Rudanella lutea DSM 19387: one gene and its partner. The protein of the gene in region 2 interacts with the protein of the main gene of each other region in a pairwise test. Links are inferred from orthologs where the notes say so. Each region holds a gene or a part of one and is shown on either strand. Other genes may lie near its edges. The genes, in order: ung and RUDLU_RS0115380.

Evidence for each region.
Region 1: the proteins of RUDLU_RS0115380 (region 2) and ung interact in binary tests that used the Escherichia coli proteins (3 or more experiments, as listed by UniProt). The link is inferred for Rudanella lutea DSM 19387 from one-to-one orthologs.

The regions. Positions count from the first base shown.
Region 1 is NZ_KB913013.1:4,594,319-4,597,417, forward strand. The notes cover bases 320-3,090. They hold ung (uracil-DNA glycosylase), read right to left. Parts: upstream 2,153-3,090; coding sequence 1,487-2,152; downstream 320-1,486. Other genes in these bases: lepB (signal peptidase I), read left to right, coding at 320-1,395; apaG (Co2+/Mg2+ efflux protein ApaG), read left to right, coding at 2,327-2,713; RUDLU_RS0119005 (O-methyltransferase), read left to right, coding at 2,715-3,090. In the rest of the region: dapB (4-hydroxy-tetrahydrodipicolinate reductase), read left to right, coding at 1-155; more of lepB, read left to right, coding at 235-319; more of RUDLU_RS0119005, read left to right, coding at 3,091-3,099. UniProt on the Escherichia coli protein: Excises uracil residues from the DNA which can arise as a result of misincorporation of dUMP residues by DNA polymerase or due to deamination of cytosine.
Region 2 is NZ_KB913013.1:3,720,208-3,723,299, reverse strand. The notes cover bases 241-3,004. They hold RUDLU_RS0115380 (nucleoside-diphosphate kinase), read right to left. Parts: upstream 1,951-3,004; coding sequence 1,531-1,950; downstream 241-1,530. Other genes in these bases: RUDLU_RS0115375 (DHH family phosphoesterase), read left to right, coding at 2,298-3,004; RUDLU_RS0115385 (rhodanese-like domain-containing protein), read left to right, coding at 954-1,451; RUDLU_RS0115390 (serine hydrolase domain-containing protein), read right to left, coding at 241-686. Outside these bases: more of RUDLU_RS0115390, read right to left, coding at 1-240; more of RUDLU_RS0115375, read left to right, coding at 3,005-3,092. UniProt on the Escherichia coli protein: Major role in the synthesis of nucleoside triphosphates other than ATP. The ATP gamma phosphate is transferred to the NDP beta phosphate via a ping-pong mechanism, using a phosphorylated active-site intermediate.

The DNA of each region.
Region 1 (3,099 bases), 870 kb from region 2 along the record:
CGCACACCGTTCGGTACGAGTCGGAGGTAGACCGGATCGAGATCAGCCACGTGGCGCACAGTCGGCAGGGGTTTGCCCTTGGGGCCGTGGTTGCCGCCGAGTGGATTGCGGGTCGGCAGGGTATATTTGGTATGGATGATTTATTAGGAATGTAGTACTCAGTAAGCAATGGCAGTAGGCAGGCGCGAAAGCCAAACTGCTCACTGCTACTGCCAACTGCTCACTTTTTTTATCATGGCAATAACGGAGCAAAAACCAGTCTCGAAACAAAAGCCTAAAAAGTCGCCCCTTCGTGAGTGGTTCGACTCAATACTGTTCGCCGTTGTGGCAGCTACGCTTATCCGATGGCTGTTCATGGAGGCTTTTACCATCCCGACGCCCTCCATGGAAAACAGCTTGCTGGTGGGCGATTTTCTGTTTGTGAGCAAACTGCATTACGGTACGCGCACCCCGCGCACGCCCTTGCAGGTGCCTCTGACGCACCAGAAAATATGGGGCACCGAAATCCCGTCGTACAGCACGGCGCTCCAGTTACCGTCGTTTCGGTTGCCGGGCTTCACCAGCGTGAAAAATGGCGATGTGGTGGTGTTTAACTACCCCATTGAAGATCAGTACCCCCCCGATTTGCGGACCAACTACATCAAACGCTGTATTGGTATTCCGGGCGACGTGGTCGAGCTGCGGAGTCAGGAGGTATTTATCAATGGAAAGCCAATGCCCACTCCGCCTGGGGTGCAGCATGAGTATATCGTATTTACCGCTGATCAAAGTTGGGAAGATAAATATTTTCGAAAATTTGGAATAGTTAATGATTATCGAGATCCTGACCCAAATAATCACACGTTAAATTGGCAACCTTGGCAGCAGTATAACGACTCTACTAAGCAAAATGAGCTTATTGGTTATAAGGTTATCACTACTAAAGAAACTGCCGAGAAGTTCAAAACGGTTGAGGGCGTTAAGGCCGTTACCTTACTTGTCGATCAACCGGGAACGGGCTTTGGGGTATACGGTGGCGAGCAAACTAAATGGAACCGGGACTTCTTCGGGCCGTTGCAGGTGCCTAAAAAAGGGCAGACCATTCAGCTCACCCCACAAACCATTGCGTTCTACGGACCGGTGATTCAGCGGTATGAAGATAACGGCAAAGTGGAGCTGACGGCCAACAGCGTTACGGTCGACGGGAAGCCGATTACGTCGTACACGTTCAAACAAGATTACTATTTCATGATGGGCGATAACCGGCATAACTCCCTCGATTCGCGGTTCTGGGGCTTCGTTCCCGAAGACCACATTGTGGGTAAGGCCGTATTTGTCTGGATGTCGATTGACCCGAATCCAGAGTCGTTCTGGCAGAAAATCCGCTGGAGCCGCCTGTTTAGCATCATTAAATAAACGGTGAAAGGACGAAGGGGAGGAAAGGGAGAAAGGATGCACTGCAAGCAACCCTTTCTCCCTTTCCTCCCCTTCGTCCTTTTCTTCTTTTTTACCAATTAATCTCCGGCAACCCGTGCTCGCGTAGATAGGCGTTTGCCTGACTGAAGTGCTTGTTGCCAAACCAGCCCCCCCACTGAGCCGCCATGGGCGACGGGTGTTTGCTGGTCAGGACAAGGTGTTTTTTGGCGTCAATTACGGCGCCTTTTTTTTGTGCATAAGCTCCCCAAAGCAGAAAAACAACGTGCTCTTTTTCGTCGGAAATGAGCTTGATAACGGCATCGGTGAAGGTTTCCCAGCCTTTTCCCTGATGCGACCCCGCCTGACCGGCCCGTACGGTTAGGGTAGCATTGAGGAGCATAACACCCTGCTCAGCCCAGCGTTCGAGGTTCCCCGATTTCGGAATGGGTTTACCCAGGTCGTCCTGTATCTCTTTAAAAATATTGATCAACGAAGGCGGCTTTGTAATACCATCGGCTACCGAAAAAGCCAGTCCGTTGGCTTGCCCCTCGCCATGATACGGGTCTTGCCCCAGAATCACCACCCGGGTGTTGTCGAAGCTGCATTTGTCGAAAGCATTGAAAATGAGTTTGCCCGGCGGATATACGCGTTGTGTACTGTACTCGTCGCGGACAAACTGGGCTAACTTAACAAAATAGGGTTGATCAAACTCGGCCTGTAGCCGTTTCTGCCACGATTCGGCAATGACAACTTTCATGCGGATTCTGCGTTATGAGGGCAATGATAGAGGCTAATTACCCAGGCGCGACACCTACTGTGTGACGTATATAGGTCGCCAGCGTGAAGGCAAAAAAAATAGGTAGAGCCACTTGCTAAAGTAAACTTAACAACCTAATTTTCGTTCTAAGGTTGTCAAAATGAGCCTAAAATTATGATTTCGGCAGTAACGGAAGGTATCAGGGTGAGTGTGAAAACCGAGTATCAGTCGGACTACTCCAGCCCCTTACAGGCGCATTACGTTTTCACATACCGAATCACGATTGAAAATGCCAGCGACTACACCGTACATCTGCTTCGGCGTCGCTGGACAATCTACGACTCCAACGGCACCATTCGCGAGGTAGAAGGCGAAGGTGTGGTGGGTCAGCAACCCGTGCTTGAGCCGGGCGAGGTGCACGAATACGTATCGGGCTGCAATCTGCGCTCCAGCATGGGCAAGATGGTCGGTTCGTACCTGATTGAGCGCATCATCGACGGCAAACGCCTTCACATTACCATCCCGGAGTTCACCATGGTGGTTCCGTTCAGATTAAATTAAGTTGATTCAAGCGTACCTCCGTTATTGGCTCGCGGCCCGCGACGAGCACTCTCTTCATTCGCCCTTTTTGTACGATCTGTACACGCGTACCATCCGTGTTGACGACCGGGAAGCCCCTGTTTACACGCCTATTGCGCAGGTACGGCAGCAGCTTTGCTCAAACCCTACGCAAATCCACGTGACCGATTTTGGTACCGGAGCCGGACAGTATCACCGATCGGTAAGCTCTATTGCCCGAAAATCGCTCAAGGCCGACAAATACGGCCGCTTGCTGCACCGACTTACCCAACGTTTTCAGACCCGTACCGTGCTCGATTTGGGCACCTCGCTGGGGGTTACCACGGCGTATCTGGCCAAAGGGGCCGAGGCTGTTGGGGGGCAAGTGG
Region 2 (3,092 bases):
ACGTTCTCTTTCGATTCGCCGAACGAACGATTGCCAATAACGGGATTTGCCGGGTTGCTGTTGACGTCGGAAACGGGGGCAAAGTTGATATGAATACCCAATCGGCGGCATTGGCGGCCAATTTCATCGCCCATCCGGTACACCAGCCGATCATCGCGCAGAGCGCCCAAAGCCATCTGCTTGGGAAAATCCATGGCACTGTCGAGCCGCATACCCAGCCCCCATTCACCGTCGATCCCAACGAGCATCGGGATTTTGGAGAGAGACTGATACCGATTGGTCAGTAGAGCCTGCCGGTGCGGGCCGCCCTGAAAGAAGATCAGTCCACCGATGTGGTAGTTCTGAATCAGGTGTTCAATGTACTGATAATGATTGGCGTGCCGGTTTGAGAACGTGGCCACCATGAAAAACTGCCCTACTTTTTGCTCAGGCGTCATGGTTGTAAACACGCTGTCGATCCATTTTTCGGCACTGCTGTCTACAGGAGCCAGCACTTCGACCGGCCGAGTCGCCGGAAACGTATGATCCTTGCCCTTAGGTTTAGAGACAACGGGTTTCTTAACGACCGCCGAACGCCGTAGGGTTGATACGAGTCGTTTGGCTGGCGTTGTCAAAGCCGCAGCGCTCAGTAAACCAACAAGTAGCAGACAAACTACAGATAATCCAATTCGCACGTTCTTCCCCATCGTTCACTATCAGGTAGTAGGTTCAATCCATCAAAAATGTATTTCTCGTCATACGAATCCATAAAATTAGTCAATGTACCCGTCAGACACTACTGATTACCTGCTCAGGGTATGTTTTTAACGTAAATTTTACGGGATACTGATAAGCCATTCTTACTTTTGTACAAATTACCCCCTCCTGAACGTCTATAACATAAGCATAATCAGGCGGTTCCGATAATCCGGCACATCGGCCTTACGTTATACCAACCGTGTAATTAACTCCTTATGAAACTGGGTTTCCTTACGTTTTTATCCTGTTGTCTGTTCTCTTCGGCTATGGCCCAACCTGCCAGCCAGGCGTACCGGGCTTTGCTTCATACGCTGTATGGCAATAGCACCGTACCGACGGTTACCGTGACGGAGTTGAAAGCCATGAAAGACGTGGTTTTGCTCGATACCCGCGAAAAAAAGGAGTACGATGTGAGTCATCTGCCCAACGCCCGTTGGGTTGGCTACGATGATTTCAGCTTCGAGCGGCTCAAAGGCATCCCCAAAACGGCCAACATCGTGACGTACTGTTCGGTGGGATATCGGAGCGATAAAATCGGCGACAAACTAAAAGCCGCTGGTTATGAGCGGGTTCATAACCTATACGGTAGCCTGTTCGAATGGGTGAATCAGGGCAACCCGGTTGTCGACCATACGGGTAAGCCCACCAAGCTCGTCCATGCGTACTCGCGGCCGTGGGGCGTGTGGCTTAAGCGGGGCGAGAAGGTTTACTAAAACCTAAGCACAGCCAGTATCGGCTATCAGCCCCCAAACCCTTGTGTGCCTGGACGTCTGATAGCCGATACTAAATTACTTAAAACTGCTCCGTACGCGAGAAAAAGAAGTTCCCTTCGATCTGCGCGTTTTCGTCGGAGTCAGAGCCATGGATGGCGTTTGCTTCGATCGACTTGGCATACAGCTTCCGAATGGTGCCTTCTTCGGCATTGGCCGGGTTTGTAGCACCGATCAGTTTCCGGAAGTCGGCTACGGCATTTTCTTTCTCCAGAATCATCGGTACAATAGCCCCCGACGACATGTACTCGCACAGCGATGCGTAGAAAGGCCGCTCACTGTGAACTTCGTAGAATTGGCCCGCCCGCTCGCTGCTCATCTTCGTCTTTTTCATGGCGACGATGCGGAAACCGGCTTCTTCAATCATTTTGATGATGGCCCCTGTATGCCCAGCCTCAACGGCGTCGGGCTTAATCATGGTGAATGTACGATTCGTAATCATTGGGAAGTGTACCAAATAAAATTTTGCGCAAAGGTAGCGACGAATTTCCATTTCGGGTGCCAGTTACTCGATATTGCCCCTGAAACAGCGTGCTTTACCTACTCCGGGTAGGGAGTAGGTAAGGTTTCTTCTTCTGACCGCCCGGCCACCCGGAGGATTACAGGATAAACAGGATTTTCTGGGCCTGAATAAATCCTGTTTATCCTGTAATCCTGTCAAGAGACTTTTTTTGAAAAACCCGCCCTAATGAACTTGTCCTACACCAGACCCGCCAATATCCGAAACCTGATGTTCAAATAATTTGTACCTTTGTGGCTTGATTTTTCGGCAAATGCTGCCGACCACTCATGCAAGATCTCGATGCCATTGGCGAGTTGCTTCAGCACCCGCAAACAATTCTGATTACGACACACCAAAACCCCGACGCGGACGCCATGGGCTCCTCGCTCGGATTAGCGGCCTACCTCAAAAAACGGGGGCACCGCGTTACCGTCGTTACCCCTACCGATTATCCCCAAAGTTTGCATTGGTTAGCCGGCAACAGCGATGTGGTTGTTTTTGAGGAGCGTGTACGCACGGCCGTCACCCAGTTGGTCGACGAAGCCGACCTGCTTTTCTGCCTCGATTTTTCCAGCCTCGACCGTATCCGCGAACTGGGCGCCCTGATCCGGCAGGCCCGCGGTCGTAAAATCCTGATCGATCACCACCTCGAGCCCGAATCATTTGCCGATCTCGGCCTTTGGGACCCTACAGCAGCCGCCACGGCTCAGTTGATTTTCCGCCTGATTGTTGGGCTGGGGCATAAAGACATGATTGATGTGCCGATGGCCGAGTGCCTGTACGCCGGTTTGATGACCGATACCGGCTCCTTTCGGCACGGTAGCACCACCGGCGATGTACACCGTATGGCCGCCGATCTGCTCGACCTCCGCATCGATGTGAGCAGCATTCACCGGCGTATTTACGACAACACATCGCTCGATAAGCTCCGCATGCTTGGGTATGTGCTCAACGAAAAGCTGGTGGTTGTGCCCGAATACAAGTTTGCCTACATCACCCTGAGTGCCGAGGAACTGAAGCGGTTCCGTTCCAAAACCGGCGACACTGAGGGGCTGGTCAACTACGCCCTTTCGGTGGAAGGG